3 regions of the Acinetobacter haemolyticus genome follow, and region 2 is predicted to be linked to each of the others. Evidence: predicted binding sites of a transcription regulator. Region 2 holds the regulator's gene; each other region holds the start of a gene.

Region 1 (6,532 bases), 950 kb from region 2:
TATCAAAATACCTTTTATCTAAAGCAAAAAAAGCCTTGCCGTAGCAAAGCTTTTATCATCTTGTAATCACTCAAATTAAGAAACGAATTGTAAGAACAACCAGTATAAACCACCAGATAATGCAATCGTCGCTGGTAACGTAAATACCCATGCCGAAAGAATCGTTCTAATCGTAGCAAAGTTTAAGCCTGATTTATTTGCGACCATCGTACCTGCAACTGCACTGTTTAAAACATGTGTTGTTGAAACAGGCATACCAAAACCATCAGCAGCAGCAATCGTACTCATCGCAACCAATTCAGCAGACATCCCTTGACCATAAGTCATGTGATTCTTACCAATACGCTCACCCACTGTAATAACGATACGTTTCCAACCCACCATTGTTCCTAAACCAAGGGCCAATGCAACGGCAACTTTTACCCAGTTAGGAATGTACTGTAGGAATGAATCCATATTGTTACGATAGTCTTTTACTACTTTTTGCTGTTCTGTGGTCATCACAGGTAGCGCATCTTCTTTATCTAAGCGCTTAAACGTTGTAGTACTTAAGTACATATCATTACGTAATTCAGCAACCCCAGCTTCTGGAATATCTTTAAGATCACCATAAGCTGCAACTTTTTCACCTAAATGCCCAGTCATACTCGCCAATGCAGGTAAAACTTCAGGTGTTTGTTCTTTGGTTTGGATGTATTTTGTCAGGATATCTCGCGCTTTTTCATCAGAAAATTCTTGTTGATCAACATTCAATACCAAAGCAGTTTGAGCTGATAATTGCTCAAAAGATTGTAAATGCTTTTGGTCTAAACTTTTGTTCAGCGAATAAGCCAATGGAACCAAGCCAATCAAGATCAACATGATTAGACCCATACCCTTTTGACCATCATTTGAACCGTGAGCAAAACTCACACCTGTACAAGTGAAAATCAGGATACCGCGAATGAGTGGTGGTGGTGGCTTATTTCCAACAGGTGGTTGGAACAACTCCATTTGGCGTTTAAAGATTTTTTTCACCAATAAGAATAAAACGGCTGCAAAAGCAAAACCAATCATTGGAGAAAATAATAACGCCTTACCGACCTTTAGCACTTGATCCATGTCAATGCCACTGGTTGCGCCAGTTGATGCATTTAACAAATGATTCATAATGCCCACACCTAAAATCGAACCAATTAGGGTGTGTGAACTCGATGCGGGGATACCCAAAAACCAAGTACCGAGGTTCCACAAAATCGCTGCAATCAACAGCGCGAAAACCATGGCAAAACCAGCCCCACTGCCGACATTCATAATCATTTCAACAGGTAATAATGCAATAATACCGTAAGCAACTGCACCACTTGCCACCATAACCCCTAAGAAGTTACAGAAACCTGCCCACATGACCGCTACTGGTGCAGGAAGCGCATTGGTATAAATCACCGTCGCAACAGCATTTGCAGTATCATGAAAACCGTTTACAAATTCGAATGCCAAGGCAATAAATAGTGCCGTAGATAATAAAATAACTGAATATAAACTTAATGGTGGGACATGGGATAAATCAGCACTCACCTGAAAACCAATATAAATCAGTGTAGCAACAATGACTGTTAAGAACACCGGCATAAAAAATTTAGGTGTTGGTACATGTACATTCGTCGATTGGGCTTGCGATTCTGTCGCAACTGGTGAATCCGAAGCAGGGGGTAGATTTGAATTCATGTAGACGGCTGGAGGATAAAAAAATCCCCCATATTGTTTAATTAAATTATGACAATTATATGACAAAGCTTTGTCACATGAACTCAAATTTTCATCATTTCATCACTTTTACACCAATTTTTTGTATCGAAACAGTGCGTTAAATCAAAATTAATCCATATTTTTCAACAAAATAAAGCAATATCAGGGTTAGAATAAATCGTTGTCTGATTTTGCAACAAACGCAAAAAAATATGACTTTTATTGGTCATACTGCGAACGTTTTGCTTTATTTTTAAGCATTATTACCTCGAATTGTTGCACTTTGATGAAAGTTTTATGACATTTTTCAATTTGAATGCGCGGTTCACCGCCTTTTAGATGGAAAATAAGCGCTTCAGCATTGCTTCTGCTACAATGCGTCTGCTTTTTATCTTTGCCATTACTGGGGTTCCTTATGTCCACGCTTGCCACCCTAAAATCTCTTCTCGCCCAACGTATCCTGATTATTGACGGTGCAATGGGAACCATGATTCAACGCCATAAGTTAGAAGAAGAAGATTATCGTGGTGAACGTTTTGCAGATTGGGCTTCTGATCTTAAAGGTAACAACGATCTTTTAGTATTAACTCAACCGCAGATTATTCAAGGCATCCATGAAGCTTATTTGGATGCTGGTGCAGACATCATTGAAACCAACAGCTTTAATGGTACTCGTGTTTCGATGTCAGATTATCATATGGAAGATCTTGTTCCAGAGATCAACCGTGAAGCGGCACGTCTCGCCAGAGCTGCATGTGATAAATATTCAACCCCAGAAAAGCCTCGTTTTGTGGCAGGTGTACTTGGCCCTACATCGCGTACTTGTTCAATCTCACCAAACGTCAATGATCCAGCATTCCGTAATATTACTTTCGATGAACTAAAAGAAAATTATATCGAAGCAACGCACGCCTTGATCGAAGGTGGTGCTGACATCATTTTGATCGAAACTGTATTCGATACCTTGAACTGTAAAGCGGCAATCTTTGCGGTCAAAGAAGTGTTTAAACAAATCGGTTATGAACTTCCCTTGATGATTTCAGGTACGATCACAGATGCCTCAGGTCGTACATTGACAGGTCAAACCGCTGAAGCATTCTGGAACTCAGTGCGTCATGGTGATTTGCTGTCAATTGGTTTTAACTGTGCATTGGGTGCAGATGCAATGCGCCCTCACGTTAAAACCATTGCTGACGTTGCAGATACCTTTGTTTCAGCGCATCCAAATGCTGGTTTACCGAATGCATTTGGTGAGTATGACGAAACACCAGAACAAACTGCAGCTTTTATTAAAGAATTTGCTGAGAGTGGTTTGATCAATATTACTGGTGGTTGCTGTGGTACCACACCAGATCATATCCGTGCGATCTATCAAGCTGTTAAAGATATTCCACCACGTAAAATTCCTGAGACTGTTCATGCTTGCCGTTTGAGTGGTTTAGAACCATTTAATATCTATGATGATTCTTTATTTGTAAACGTTGGTGAACGTACTAACGTTACAGGATCAAAAAAGTTCCTTCGTCTCATCCGTGAAGAAAATTTTGCAGAAGCTTTAGAAGTCGCTCAGCAACAAGTTGAAGCTGGTGCGCAGATCATTGATATCAACATGGATGAAGGGATGCTCGATTCGCAAGGTGCGATGGTGCATTTCCTGAACCTTGTCGCGTCAGAACCTGATATTTCGCGTGTGCCAATCATGATTGACTCATCGAAATGGGAAATCATTGAAGCTGGTCTAAAATGTGTTCAAGGTAAACCGGTTGTAAACTCGATTTCCTTAAAAGAAGGTTATGACGAGTTTGTCGAAAAAGCTCGCCTCTGCCGTCAGTACGGTGCAGCAGTTATTGTCATGGCTTTTGACGAAGTTGGTCAGGCAGATACCGCAGAGCGTAAGCGTGAAATTTGTAAACGCTCTTATGACATTTTAGTCAATGAAGTTGGCTATCCAGCTGAAGATATTATTTTCGATCCAAACGTGTTTGCAGTAGCAACAGGGATCGAAGAACACAATAACTATGCCGTAGACTTTATTGAAGCAACTGGTTGGATCAAACAAAACTTACCACATGCCATGATTTCAGGTGGTGTTTCTAACGTTTCATTCTCATTCCGTGGTAATGAACCTGTACGTGAAGCGATTCACTCCGTGTTCCTCTATCATGCCATCAAACAAGGCATGACCATGGGTATCGTAAACGCTGGTCAGATGGCGATTTATGACGATATCAATAAAGAGCTGAAAGATGCTGTTGAAGATGTTGTACTCAACCAAAACCAAGGTGAGACAGGTCAAGCTGCAACTGAAAAACTCTTAGAAGTTGCTGAAAAATATCGTGGTCAAGCGGGTGCTACCAAAGAAGCCGAAAATCTTGAATGGCGTAATGAGTCTGTCGAAAAACGTCTTGAATACGCTTTAGTTAAAGGTATTACCACGTATATCGACCAAGATACAGAAGAAGCACGTTTAAAATCAAAACGTCCGCTTGATGTGATCGAAGGTCCACTGATGGACGGCATGAACGTGGTCGGTGACTTGTTTGGTTCAGGAAAAATGTTCCTTCCTCAAGTTGTTAAATCTGCACGCGTCATGAAACAAGCGGTGGCATGGCTCAACCCATACATTGAAGCAGAAAAATCAGAAGGACAGTCTAAAGGTAAAGTCCTGATGGCAACAGTAAAAGGTGACGTACACGATATTGGTAAAAATATTGTGGGTGTTGTCTTAGGTTGTAATGGCTATGACATCGTTGACCTCGGTGTGATGGTACCTGCGGAAAAAATTCTGCAAACAGCAATTGATGAGAAATGTGACATCATTGGTCTGTCTGGTTTGATTACTCCATCTTTGGATGAAATGGTCTTTGTAGCCAAAGAAATGCAACGTAAAGGCTTTAACATTCCTTTATTGATCGGCGGTGCAACCACATCAAAAGCACACACCGCAGTTAAAATTGATCCTCAATATTCAAATGATGCCGTTATTTATGTGGCTGATGCGTCTCGTGCAGTGGGTGTCGCAACTACCCTACTTTCTCCTGAAATGCGCGGTAACTTTATTGCAGAGCATCGTGCTGAATATGCCAAGATTCGTGAACGCTTAGCGAACAAGCAACCAAAAGCTGCAAAATTGAGTTATGCAGAATCAGTCGAAAACGGTTTTAAAATTGATAATCACTATGTCCCACCAAAACCAAATGCTTTGGGTACACAAGTTATTAAGAATTATCCACTTGAAACCTTAGTTGAATATTTTGATTGGACACCATTCTTTATCTCTTGGAGTTTGGCAGGTAAATTCCCGAAAATTCTGACAGATGAAGTAGTTGGTGAGGCAGCGACTGATCTTTATAATCAAGCGCAAGCGATGCTGAAAGACATCATTGAAAATAAACGTTTCGATGCCCGTGCTGTATTTGGCTTATACCCTGCTCAGCGTACTGGTGCAGATACCGTCAGCGTATTTGATGAATCAGGTCAACATCGCACTCACACCTTTGAGCACGTACGTCAGCAATCAGACAAAGTGACAGGTAAACCAAACTTGTCTTTGGCGGATTATATTAAGCCTTCTGAACAACCTGAAGATTATCTCGGTGGTTTTACGGTGTCGATCTTTGGCGCTGAAGAATTGGCAAATGAATATAAAGCCAAAGGTGATGACTATTCAGCGATTCTGATTCAGTCTTTAGCGGATCGTTTTGCAGAAGCATTCGCTGAGCATTTACATGAACGTATTCGTAAAGAGTTCTGGGGCTATAAAGCCGATGAAACGCTGAGTAACGAAGAGCTGATCAAAGAAAAGTATGTCGGTATTCGTCCTGCTCCAGGTTACCCTGCTTGTCCTGAACACTCTGAAAAAGCAGTATTATTTGATTGGTTAGGCTCAGAAGAAAAGATTGGTACCAAACTGACTGAACACTTTGCCATGATGCCGCCTTCTTCTGTCAGTGGTTTCTATTATTCGCATCCTCAAAGTGAATACTTTAACGTTGGCAAAATCTCTCAAGATCAGCTTGAAGATTATGCAAAACGTAAAGGCTGGACATTAGATGAAGCGAAGCGTTGGTTAGCACCAAATTTAGATGATTCGATTGGTTGATTTAGAGTTCTTATAATCTCCCCTTGCGAAGCAATGCTTCTCACCTGCTTTAAAAAGAGGGGGATTTCATGTGATTAAATGAATTACATGACAGCTCCTCCCTTTGAAAAGGGAGGTTGGGAGGGATTATAAAGTCGAGTAAATTAAACTATACTAAATCATTAAAATTAAAGTGCTTTTCAAATATGGATCAACTAAATACGAGGGAAATAGCTTCAATTGTATGGATGATAATTTTTTTCGTAGTTATCGTTTTCTACTCTTTAAAAAACCTCCATCTTAGATCATCTCTTATTGCTATCATTAAAAGTTTTTTCCATATAAAAATAATTACGTCCATTTTATTCATTACTTCATATCTAACGCCGATTTTATGGCTTCTCTATCAACTTCAGATTTGGGATTTTAGCCAACTTAAAAATACATTTTTCTGGTATATAACATTTGCAATAGGTACTTTGTTTAACATAAACACTATTAAGGAGAATTCGCAAAATTTCTTTATCGGAACTATAAAATCATCAATAAACTTAAGCATATTTCTTCAGTTTATTATTAATTTTCATACCTTTAATCTACTTATAGAACTAATAATTATTTTCCCAATTATTACTATTTTAACGGTATTCAGTACAGTTGCTCAACACAATCCTGAACATCTTAAAGTTAAAAAACTTTGCGACTCCATACTAATAATTATTT
Region 2 (6,532 bases):
CATCTGTTCCAATTAATAAACGGCGTTTATCTTTCAATACGGCTTGAAGGATTTGACGAGCCGCCTCTTCAGGTGGTGTGCGCAAAAACTTATCAAACTGCTTAATCGATTTATTTGGATCCATACCTAAGCTCTTTAAGCTGTCATTCATTTTTGCAGCTTTTGCAATATTGGTACGGATACCACCCGGATGTACACAAAGTGAGCTTACGCCACTTTTCTCAATATCTAACTCTTGGCGAAGCGATTCAGTAAAACCACGCACCGCAAATTTAGTCGCATTATATGCAGACTGTGTCGGTTGTGAGGTTAAGCCAAAAATACTAGAGATGTTGATGATATGGCCATCTTTAGTTTGTTTAATAAATGGTAGGAATTCTTTGGTGCCGTAAACCACACCCCAAAAGTTAATTCCAACGATCCATTCTAGATCTTCGTAGCTTGCACCTTCTACAGTTGAGCCTAATGCAACACCCGCATTGTTGAAGATCATATTCACTGAGCCATGATCTTGTACGGTATCTTGTGCCCATTGTTTCACCGCATCACGGTTAGAAACATCAAGAACTTTGGTGGTGACAGTAACTGGATACTGTTTAACCAACTCAACAGTCTGTGCCAAACCTTTCTCATTGATATCACTCAATGACAAATGGCAGCCTTGTTGAGCCAACAAAAGTGCCAGTTGTTGTCCAATCCCAGAGCCAGCACCTGTGATCGCTGCGACTTTATTTTTAAAGTTTTTCATTGCCTATCCTTTGTATTGCGAATGATATGCACATATTCGCTCAGATCATGTGCCGTTTAACTTGTAACCAATATAATTTTGACAATACATGTTGTCAATATAGTACACTATGCTTTTAAGACAAATGGCAAGAACAAACATAATGCTTGTCATAAATGCTCGTTCTAAGGTCTGTTGGCATTTGAGTCATACATCGTGTTATTGGCTAAAGCGACAGAAACAAGACATATTATTTTTAAACAGTTTGCAATCTAAGCGCTGCTAGACATACGATATATAGACTTTTTTAGGGAACGGTTTTTCGATGACAACTGAGAAGCAAGCCAATACAAAGAAAAAAACGAACGAAACCAAAGAGCGTCAATTCAAAGGTCTGTCTTTAACTGAACGCAAAGAAGCTCGTCGGGAAAAACTGATTGAAGCAGGTATTGCGATGTATGGGACACAAGGATTTTTCTCTGTGACCGTCAAAGATGTTTGTAACGAAGCAAAACTCACTGAACGCTATTTTTATGAGTCATTTAAAAAGAGTGAAGAACTTTTCCAAACTGTTTTTTTACGCATGATCAGTAAAATGCAAAGCTGTTTGACCCAAGCTGTACTCATGGCTGCGCCTGAACCGAAAAATATGGTCACAGCAGGGTTATCTGCGCTACTGAATACCATTAAAGATGATCCACGCATGGCACGAATTATTTACATCGATGCAATGCTCGTCCAAGACCTACACAATCAAGCGACAATCCAAGAAACGCTGACGCAATTTGATCGGATTATTCAAGGCTTTGTGATGATCACGATGCCCAATGTGCCGCAAACCACTGAGGAGGTATCTCTGATGGCGACAGGTTTAAATGGCTATGTGACTCATATTATTATCCGTTGGGTATCAGAAGGCTTTAAACAGCCATTGGAAGACGTCCTAAATGCCTGTTGTGCGGTGTTTTTATCATTTATTGAAAACACGACACAAAAAAATTAAAATCGTTTTACAGTTTTGTGACAAATGTAACTGCTACAAGACAGTGCTGTTAAACAGATGAATTTATTTGTTTTAATTTCAAGCAAACTGTCATCAATTAGTCACTCCTCTGCCCCACAATTGTCACAATTTATTGCTAAATTCGACTTTATTTACCCTTTTGCAATGATATTGTCATAATTAATCTTTGTAATAAGCCTGTCATAACAACAAAACGGTTAACCGTTACAGATTTTGAGGGTATTGCGCTGTGAAAGATGACTATATTTTAATTGTCGATGATGAGCTACCGATCCGCGAAATGATCCATACCTCTTTGGATATGGCTGGCTTCCAATGTTTACAAGCTGAGGATGCTAAGCAAGCGCATCAGATTATCGTTGATCAGCGTCCTGCTCTTATCTTGCTGGATTGGATGCTGCCAGGTGGCGTAAGTGGTGTAGATTTGTGCCGTCGCTTGAAACGAGATGAGAACTTGGCAGAGATCCCTGTGATCATGCTCACAGCTCGTGGTGAAGAAGATCATAAGGTTCAAGGTCTGGATGCAGGTGCAGACGACTACATGACCAAACCTTTTTCGACCCGCGAACTGGTTTCTCGTATCAAAGCGGTATTGCGTCGTGCCAATGCACTGAGCGGTGAAAAAGTGATTGATGCCAATGGCTTAATGCTAGACCCAGTGAGTCAGCGTGTGAGCTTTGGTGAGAGTATTCTCGATATGGGTCCAACTGAATATCGTTTACTGGCCTTCTTTATGACACATCCAGAACGTGCTTATACACGTGCCCAATTACTTGACCAAGTATGGGGTGGAAATGTGTATATTGAAGACCGTACTATTGATGTGCATATTCGTCGTTTACGTAAAGTGTTAGAACCTTTTGGTGTTGATCGCTTTGTTCAAACGGTACGTGGCACAGGTTATCGTTTCTCTACACGAGCTGATTTGGCAGCAGGTTAAAACCCTTTATGTATGAACCATATCCCGTCCCTGAGCTGGCGCGCGAACATCAACGTTTTCAATACAGCAGCTTATGGACGTTTGCAAAACAAGATTTAAGACTATTATTGTTTTTCTTATTGATTGCGAGCTTAATCGGATTTGGAGTTGGATACTTTTGGAGCTGTATTTTCGTCGCTTTTGTGGTGTTTTTCATCCTACAGCTTCGCTCACTTTATCTCGTCAATGAATGGATCTCTAATCGTCCTTACGATATGCCACCGAATCTGAATGGGATTTGGGGTGCATTATTGTTCAACGTTTATCGCGCTCAACGCCAAGAACGTATTGTACAAGCCGAAATGGTAGGTTTGATTGACCGTGCACAATCATCATTGGTGGCGTTGGCAGAAGCTGTTGTCTTGATTGATGACCAACATCAGCTCGAATGGTGGAATCCAGCCGCAGAAAAATTATTGGGTATCAATCCAATGGATCGCGGGCGTAACTTGCTGTCGATCTTGCGCCAACCAAATTTTATTGAATATTTTAACCATAGTGATCAAGCACCCGATGGCATCCGTCTACAAGCACAAATGAATGAAGAGCGTTATGTGCAAGTCAAAATTACCCGCTTTGGGGGGGAAAGCCGCCTTTTGGTCGCACATGACATCACCCGCATGCATAATCTTGAACAAATGCGTAAGGACTTTGTTGATAATATTTCACATGAGTTACGTACCCCGCTGACCGTACTCAGTGGCTATATCGAAACCTTTACTGATCAGGATGATATCACCCCTCGCTGGAAACGTGCTTTTACTCAAATGCAGTCACAAACCAAACGTATGAATGCATTGGTTAATGACTTATTGCTCTTGTCCAATCTCGAAAATAATAAAAAAGTTGCAAAAAATCAGATTATTGAGATGGCAAATTTGATGAATCAATTATTTGATGATGCTCGTGCCTACAATCTTGATTATGGTCACACACTCAACTTAGATATTGATAGTCACTGTGATCTGATCGGCTCAGACATGGAAATTGCCAGTGCTTTCAGCAATCTCATCACCAATGCGATTAAATACACGCCCAAAGGTGGCATTATTACCATTGGATGGCATGAGGATGGGGATCAAGCCTATTTTACCGTTCAAGACAATGGCATTGGAATAAATCCGAAACATTTACCTCGTCTAACTGAGCGATTTTATCGTGTAGATAGTGCGCGTAGCCGTCAAACAGGTGGAACGGGTTTAGGTCTTGCGATTGTGAAACACGTATTGATGCAACACGGTGCACATCTCGAAATTAGCTCCAAAGAAAATGAAGGCTCAACTTTTACAGCCGTTTTTCCAAAAGAACGTCTCTATATTGGATAAATGGGCAGTTGAATAACTACAGACAGCCGATCTAGACAGATCGGCTGTTTTGTTTTTTAGATTGAATTAATTATTTACTGTTGCATTCAACTGTTTTGCTTCAAGTAAATGGCTCGGTAAGCCAAAAATGTGATCAAAGAAATAGTTATACACAAAGGTATAACATGGGATGAGGATCATCAAACTAAAATCCAATAAGAATGCTTTGAGTAAACTGATCTGCATCCACCACGCAATCAATGGAATCAAGATCGTTACCAAAACAATTTGAAACCCAATTGCATGTACGATCCTTCTTTTCACAGTACGCGTTTTAGAAATTTGTCGTTTTTCCCACATTTCAAAAACATAGTTGTAGAAAAAATTTACGGTCACCGCAATAACTGCGATTAGCACCGATAATGGTCCTGTATGACTCATACTTGTACCAGAAAGCACTGCCAAAATCATGGCACAGATCAAAAAGCTAAATACTTCATAGAAAAAAACATAAGTTACTCTTCGTTTCGTTCCTTGCATGATCACACCTTAAAATCAACAATCTCTAGATTTTACGCTCTAGATCTGATAAAAAAAGTCAATCGTTATCAGATTTACTGACAAGGAAATTGCAATGAAACTGAGCAGTGAGCAGCTTGAATTGATTCTAGAAATCATTGATCGAGGAAGTTTCTCTGCAGCTGCCCGCGCCTTAAATCGGGTTCCTTCCGCAGTGAGCATGGCGATTGCCAATTTAGAAGCTGAATTGAATTTAAAATTATTTGAACGCAGTAAAAATCATCTAGCACCAACGGAAATTGCACTTTCAATTGAACCCCACGCAAGATTGATTGTGACGAAGCTACGCCAGCTCGAAATGCATCTCTCTGAACTTTCAATAGGATTAGAAACTCGTATCTGTATTGGTGTCGCAGCCGATATCAATCAAAAAATCATCTTAAAGGGCATTGAACAATTAATTCAGCACTATCCTCTTTTAAATATTGAAATGGTTTGCGCACCACAGCAAGAATTAAAAGCACGCCTACAGAACAATGAAATTGATTTATATATTGCTTATAGCTCATCAAATATCGATATCAATCAACGTTTTCGACTATTAGGTGTTGAACAGTTTGTCGCTGCCATTTCCCCTGAGCAAGCACAACAACTCAAGGCACAACATAAAAATGAACTCACCATGTTGTCTGAGTTTAGACAAATTATTGTCGCTAGTAAAAATTATCCTCTACCTGATCCTCGTATTTTGGTTTCTGATTCGTATTGGTATACCGACAATCTATCGATGGCAATTCATATGGTAGAACAAGGGATGGGTTGGGGAAATTTTCCGCTTTCAGTCGTGTCGGAGCATTTTACAAAGCACAGTTTAGTGCGTTTAGAGTTTAGTGACACCACCAATGGACTGGATATGCCCATCCATGCCATTTGGACCAGCTATAAACCCTTGAGTAAAACCATTCAACTGCTGATCGAGCTTTGGAGTAAAGAAATTTTTGAATAGGCATAAAAAAAGCCCGACATCCTGTCGGGCTTTTTTCGTATTTCGTTTCTAGGTGCAACTCCTGTCGTACCTCACGTCCTGATGCTCAAACTTATTATTTTTGTTTTATGTTTTGGAACTTCCTGTTCCTGATGAGTTCATATTAGGCAATTTAAAGCAGTCTGAATATGGGATATTGCCCCTAATCACTGTAAGAAAAAGCGTACATTGTTCACGGCGGAAAATAATTATTAGATCAGCTAAATTCACATAAAAACTTACACAGAACTTGATCATGAATATTGCAAAATATAAGAAAAATAAATATTACATATAAAAAACTTGAATATTATTCAATTCCATGTATACTTAAGTTAACTAGAAAAAGTATAGTTTAGTAAATCTTCTTTAAGTATCGCAGTTTTAGTCATAATCCTTCGTTTTTTTAGATCTTAAGCTCAATTCTTTATCCTTTTTCAAAGTTATACATAGCCTCATTAAGCGGCTGAAAATTATTAAAATTTAGTAGGATATATTATGTCTAATACAGTTACTGGTACAGTAAAGTGGTTTAACGAAACTAAAGGTTTTGGTTTCATTCAACAACAATCAGGTCCTGATGTGTTTGCTCACTTCAGCGAAATCGCAAATTCTGGTTTTAAAACGTTATATGAAGGTCAACAAGTTTCATTCAGCGTTGCTCAAGGTCAAAAAGGCCCAAATGCTGTGAACATTGTTCCTTTATAATCGCTGAATAAGCATGAAAAAAGCCCGACATCCTGTCGGGCTTTTTCGTATTTCGCACTTTAGGTATAACTCCTGTCGTACCTCACGTCCTGATGCTCAAACTTATTATTTTTGTTTTATGTTTTGGAACCTCCTGTTCCTGATGAGTTCATATTAAGCAATTTGATGGGGGCTGAACATAGGTCATTGACTGGAATTGGTGTAGGAAATGGCTTACAAGAATAATACTCAAGAAACAAAACAAGAT
Region 3 (6,532 bases), 1.7 Mb from region 2:
AGCGGACTTATCATCCGTTGGTCTAGGTAACTAAATTTAGTATTTATCTGACCTTGAACCCTAAAGTTCAAGGACTTAGTTATGTAAAATCTCTAACTAATTTTTTACTCAGAAGCTTATCGTGTATTTCGTATTCAGATTGGCATGTTCAGGTAAGTTATGTACATCCTGATCCGTAATAACCCCATGCTCAGGCATTTTAAAGGTATTGTAAGCTTCGTTCTTAGGAACAACTGGAGCTTTATTTATACTTTCATAATTCGAAGATACACAGCCAACAAGCCCTAACCCCAGTGTAAACGCAATTAAAAATGTCTTCATAATTCCATTGATTACTATAAAAGTCACATAATCTAACAAACTATTCCGTGAATGTCTTATGACTAAAATTTATGAGTTATAACATCAAAACGTTAACTAAAAATGCAAAATCGCTTGAATTAAATTTAAAAACCAGAAAACAGATCAGACAAATCTGTCTAAAAAAACCAAAGAGTCTACTATGTCAAAATTTCTCAAAAGATATTGATATAAAACAATTTTTACTATAATTAAGAATAAATTATGGAGTAAAATTACACTCAAATAATATAGTTTTATTGAAATTTCATCAATAAACCTTATATTAGTACATGCACTAGGTTCAACTTAGTGCTTATTCATAACGAGAGGAATACCTCATGAAGAAGTTTACAGTTGCAGTTTTTGCAAGTTTCGCCGCACTGACAAGTTTCAGTATGCAAGCTTCCGCTTCAGAGCAAGAATGTAAAAAGTTACAAGATAACTATAACCTTATCTATGCCTCTAAAGGCTTCTGCTTCAAAGATGCTGATGCAAAAGCAAAATACGGTAATGAAAACTGCCACACAACTAAGCCTAAGTTTTCTGAAAAAGAACAACAACGCTTAGATGAAATTAAAGCGCGTCAAAAAGAATTGAATTGTAAATAAGCATATTCTCTAGGCTAATGTCGATAAAAATTATCGATTCGCTCCATGAGAATTATTTTAAAGGACTAATCATGGCATACGATGACCAAAATATTTTTGCAAGAATCCTGCGTGGTGAATTACCAGCGATAAAAGTTTATGAAGATGAACAAGTTCTTGCTTTTATGGATATCATGCCTCAAGCCGATGGTCACACTTTAGTGATTCCAAAGACCCCAGCCGTTACCCTGCTAGACCTTCCTGCCGATGCCGCTGCTTATACGATTCAAATCGTGCAGAAAATTGCTCAAGCGATGGAAAAGGCGCTAGACGTAAAAGGGATTGTATTAATGCAACTAAACGGTTCTACTGCTGGTCAAACTGTACCGCATATACATTTTCATCTGATTCCAAGTTCAATCCATGAGCTTGGTCGCCATGCAGCTCAAATGGGTGATCAAGAAAAGATTAAAATGCTGGCTGAAAAGATCAAAGCTGCTCTTTAAGTTTTGTAATCATTAAAAACGGAGCTTCTGCTCCGTTTTTTATTTTTGACTATTTGTATAAAAATCAACAATAAATCTAGCTTTAATCCGAACTTAACCGTCATAAAACTGTCATTTTTCCTTCACTTCTTTGTCACAAAGTTTACCGATACTGCATACAAGTTAGTGAGCTATGTAACTTTTTGTACATAAGCAAACTTATAACAGTAACTAAGGCAACAGCCATTTACAAAAAAGTGTTTTGGAGAAATCTCAATGAAAAAATTGCTTCTTGCTGCTACTGTAGCAACATTAGCCATGAATGCAGCGCAAGCAGCACCAACATTGTATGGTAAGCTCAATGTGACGCTCGATCAAATTGATAAGAATGGCTTTAAAGACGAAAGCGTAACAAAAGTAAACTCAAATGCATCTCGTATTGGTGTAAAAGGCGAAGAAAAATTAACTGAAAACCTTTCTGCTGTTTACTTAATCGAATGGCAAGTTAATGCAGACAGTGAAGATAAAGATGGCAGAGAATTAACTCAACGCAATCGCTTTATTGGTCTTAAATCTGATGGCGTTGGTACATTAAAAGTTGGTAAATACGACTCTTATTTCAAAACAGCAGCTGGTAATAACCAAGATATTTATAACGATCACAATGAACTTGATATGACTGCTGTCCTAGCTGGTGAAGATCGTTTGAATAATGTGATCGGTTTTGAAACAGATAAAAAATTATTAGGTGGTTTGGCTTTCAACATCATGTTCCAACAAGGTGAAGAGTCTTCTACTAAAGAAAATGCAGCTAATGGTTACAAAGGCAGTCGTGATGGTTTTGGAGACGGTGTTTCTGCTTCGATCACTTATGACAACAAAGATTATGGTTTAGCTGCTGCAGTAGCTGGAAACTATGGTATTGCTTCTAAATATGGCGCATATGGATTATCTGGTATTTATACAGATGCAATCCGTGTAACAGGTTCACTTGATTTCACGAAATTAGGTTTTGATGGTTTTGTTTTGGGCGCTTTATGGCAAACTGCTCAACCTACAGACGATACTGTGACGACAACCAGTGGTTCTGATGTAACCTCTTATAAAGGCCTACAAGAAGATGCATATGGTGTAACAGCAGCATACAAAATCCCTTCTACTCCGATTAAGTTAAAAGCACAGTATATTTCTGCTACGACAGAGTCGAATGGTCGTGATGATCGTAAACAAGATCTTTATGGTCTAGGTGCTGATTATCAAATCAATAAACAAGCACGTTTCTATGGCGTAGTTGGTCAGCAAAAACGTGATTGGTTAGTGAAAGATGATAAGAAAACAACTATTGGTTTAGGTATGGAATATAACTTCTAATTTGAAGCTTATTTCCTAATCAGTAAAAAAGGGCTTTATGCCCTTTTTTCATTTAGAGAATAGATAAATCGTTGCCACTACATTCATGAAAACAATTGAAATAAATGAATACCATAAAATTTTAAAAAAATGATCCTTTCTTAAAACATAATAAATTAAAAGTATGATCAGCAGTATCGTGGAGAAAAACAGCCAAATTATTCCAAGTAATTGGGAGCTTTCCCAAATATTTTTTTCTACTACAAAATAAACGTCTTTGTATAAAGATGGTATAAATAAAATCGATAAGAGAGATGAAAAGATAAATAACTTTTGTCGGAATTCTTTAATAAAAAAAGCAACAAGTATCAACATCGGTAAAGTGATGACGAAATAGATAAAAAATATTAAAAAGAAGCCCACTCCAGAACCTGCTACAGTCATTCTATCTCCTAAATTTAAACTCTAAAAAAACAAAGCCCATATTCAAATGAGCTTTATCTTATAAATCTATTACGTTTAATATTTACTTCTTCAAAAAACCACTCACTAGATTCAAAACATTTTGAATATCATTATTCGCTTCTTGTGGATTAGTACCACTCCCTTGTGGCGTTAAAGAGTCGATCACCTGCGGTAAAACCGATGCAATTGCGCCATAAATGGCTTGTTTAGGCGCCTGAGTTTGCTGTGCAACTTGCTCAACATCTTGGTCATCAAATAAACTTTGCATGTTTTGAGTTGGTATATCTGTATTATTTGGCTGATTAGGATCAACCCAACTTTGTACTTGGTTCGCCAAACCTGCATTTTTTAATTTGTCCAACGCACCTTGCAAACCGCCTTGTTTTTGAATCCAAGCCAAAATTAGGGGCAAAACGGCTATAAGCAAAGTTTGGGCTGAATTTCCACCTTTGGCGCTACTTTGTTGATTACCACCATTCAATTGACCCAGCACAGAACCAAGTATTCCGCCCAAACCGCCTTGTTGATTGGAGTTGCCCTGTTGTCCACCCATTTGTCCTAATACAGAACCAAGAATACCACCTAGCCCACTACTCGATTGTTGCTGACCGCCTAAAGCTTGTTTTGCTAACATTTCAACAATATTGCTTAAATCTGTCATGACGCATATGTTCCTTTGGAATATTTATCCAAAAAGCATACGCTGCTTTGAAAGTATAGAACAAAATTGAATTGTTAAATTTTGCAAGAACTTGAACACACACTCAATCAGATGATAGCGATCAAATAGTTCAACAGTTCATGATATTTACCAACGGAATTTATCCCAGTTTTCTGGGTTTGCCCAAAACTTGGAATTGAACCAATCTGGCACATGCTTATAGGTCAAAATATTAAACTGCCACAAGGCAAAATTGCTTTCATGTGTTGTTTTATCAATTAATTGAGTGAAACCAAGTGAACGTAATAACTTTTCGTCATCAATTTTACTCACGACCACAATTCGTTTTGCCATAAGGTCACGTAACCTTACCAATAACTGTGCTTTTTGTGTTTCTGTAATATTTTGCATTTCTTCGGTGTCAAATAATACAAAACCTAAATCATAACGCTGAGTAAAAGGCAGATTTAAAAAGTCAGTTACGTTAAAATGATGCCATTGAATTGAAGCATTTTGGTCAATCTGTTGACCGATACAAAGTGCAGTATGTATGGGCTGTTCCTGAGATAAATCGTCTAGCATAGAAGTGATGACATTTTGTTCAGCCATAACTGCAACCCTTGATTGAGAAAGATGAGAGTTTATTCATGGAACTACAAGGCATTTGTCATAAAATGCATGCAGCACTCACAGCGCATAGTGTAACTGATCAATCAACGCGCAAGGCAAATGTTGAATATAAATTTATATTAGATCGTTCAGAAACTGATCTACCGTTTAATCTGGGACAAGAAATAGAGATCGAATGGACAGGAAATATTTTCTGTACATCTTGTGGTGCGAAAACACCAAAGTCATATTCACAAGGACACTGCTTCAAATGCTTTAAAACCAAGGCTGAATGTGATTTGTGTATTATGAAGCCTGAAACCTGCCATTATCATCTCGGTACTTGCCGTGAAGATGATTTTGCACATCAGGTCTGCTTCCAGCCTCATATCGTGTATTTAGCAAATTCAAGTGCGCTCAAAATCGGAATTACACGTATCGTAAATATGCCCACACGTTGGTTAGATCAAGGTGCGACTCAAGCACTGCCGATCATGAAAGTGGGTTCACGTCGATTGTCTGGGCATTTGGAAACCATGTTCGGGACACAGATTGCAGACAAGACTGACTGGCGAAAACTCCTTAAAGGTGAAGCAGAACCACTGAACTTGGTTGAACAACGTGATCAAATCATCGAGGAGTTTGCTCCAAAAATTCAAAGCATTCGTGAGGAGTTCAGTCAAAATCTTGAGTTTGATGAGGGTTTAGAGTTCTTAGACAATGAATTGCCACATGAATTCATTTACCCTGTTGAACATTATCCTGAAAAAATTAAATCCTTGAATTTAGATAAAACCCCAAAAATCCGTGGTGTATTACAGGGTATTAAAGGTCAGTATTTATTATTGGACATTGGTGTCATTAATATTCGTAAATACACTGGTTATGAGTTAATTCTACGTGCGTAAGTAAAAAGGTGGCATTTATAAGCCACCTTTTTTTAATTCGACTCTGTTTCCAGACAATGCAAAATCGCTTGAACTGGATCTTCAGTATCTCCGGAAATCAATCGTTTATGCATACTCAAATGTTGCATCATTTGAATGTGCGCTGTTTCATGATCCATCAATCTTTCAATTTCAGCAGCTAAATTTTGTGGCGTGGCGTCGGCTTGAATAAGTTCTTCGATTACTTTCTTACCTGCAATAATATTAGGTAATGAATAATATGGAATTTTGACCAAGAATTTTGCAATAAGATACGTTAACCAATTCAACTTATAAAAAGTTACCATCGGTCGATGTAATAGCATGGCTTCCAGCGTTGCTGTACCCGATGCAAGTGCCACAATATCACTGGCACTCATCACCATACGGCCAATTTTTGATTCTGAATCAATGTTTTCCAGGATATGAATTTTCGACTTGAGTGTGATGTCTAGATTTAAAATACCCTGTTCAATTTGATGCTTACGTGCTTCATTAATCGCTGGGATCAAAAACTCTAACTCAGGATATTTACGATGTAAAATCTCGGCAGCACCAGTGAGTAAAGGTAGTAAACGTTCAATTTCACCACGACGACTACCAGGTAATAAAGCAATATGTATTTTATCCGCAGATAAGCCGAGTTGATGTTTTGCTTCAATAATTGGATTTTTTAATGGCAATTGCTTGGCGAGCGGATGTCCAACGAATGCAGCCGCAACCTCATAATTTTCATAGAATGTTTTTTCAAAAGGAAATAGACATAATACAAGGTCAATACTACGTTTGATGCCATGAACACGACCCTGACGCCATGCCCATACTGATGGGCTTACGTATTGTACTGTTTTGATCGGTAGATTCTTTTCCTTGATCGTTTTCGATAAACGCAAATTGAAATCAGGCGCGTCAATACCAATAAAAATATCAACTGGATGCTCTGTCCAACGTTCAACCAAACCATCGCGTACTGCAAACAACTTTTTCAGATCTTTTAAAACTTCTACAATCCCCATAACAGATAAAATTTCCATAGGATAATAGCTATGAAAACCCTCTGCGATCATTTGTGGACCGCCAATCCCCTCAAATTCAGCATCAATTCCT

The links. Region 2 encodes PhoB, which activates phosphate uptake and scavenging genes when phosphate is short. Its sites were predicted from a motif close to TGTCATNAANCTGTCATAA; they were not measured.
Positions count from the first base shown of each region.
Region 1: the regulator PhoB is predicted to act here: its motif matches at 1,754-1,772, upstream of DS737_RS04635 (inorganic phosphate transporter).
Region 3: the regulator PhoB is predicted to act here: its motif matches at 1,534-1,552, upstream of DS737_RS08565 (porin).

Region 1 covers NZ_CP030880.1:1,036,843-1,043,374, reverse strand. The annotation lists gene DS737_RS04635 (inorganic phosphate transporter) at 76-1,707, opposite strand; gene metH (methionine synthase) at 2,144-5,830, shown strand; gene DS737_RS04620 (hypothetical protein) at 6,016-6,532, shown strand, end outside.
Region 2 covers NZ_CP030880.1:88,003-94,534, reverse strand. The annotation lists gene DS737_RS00445 (SDR family NAD(P)-dependent oxidoreductase) at 1-748, opposite strand, end outside; gene DS737_RS00440 (TetR/AcrR family transcriptional regulator) at 1,053-1,730, shown strand; gene phoB (phosphate regulon transcriptional regulator PhoB) at 1,981-2,691, shown strand; gene phoR (phosphate regulon sensor histidine kinase PhoR) at 2,700-4,055, shown strand; gene DS737_RS00425 (PACE efflux transporter) at 4,122-4,574, opposite strand; gene DS737_RS00420 (LysR family transcriptional regulator) at 4,669-5,559, shown strand; gene DS737_RS00415 (cold-shock protein) at 6,076-6,285, shown strand.
Region 3 covers NZ_CP030880.1:1,861,586-1,868,117, forward strand. The annotation lists gene DS737_RS16275 (hypothetical protein) at 109-321, opposite strand; gene DS737_RS08555 (YARHG domain-containing protein) at 681-950, shown strand; gene DS737_RS08560 (HIT family protein) at 1,022-1,435, shown strand; gene DS737_RS08565 (porin) at 1,691-2,785, shown strand; gene DS737_RS08575 (YidB family protein) at 3,291-3,890, opposite strand; gene DS737_RS08580 (DUF6231 family protein) at 4,038-4,499, opposite strand; gene DS737_RS08585 (DUF2797 domain-containing protein) at 4,538-5,407, shown strand; gene lpxB (lipid-A-disaccharide synthase) at 5,440-6,532, opposite strand, start outside.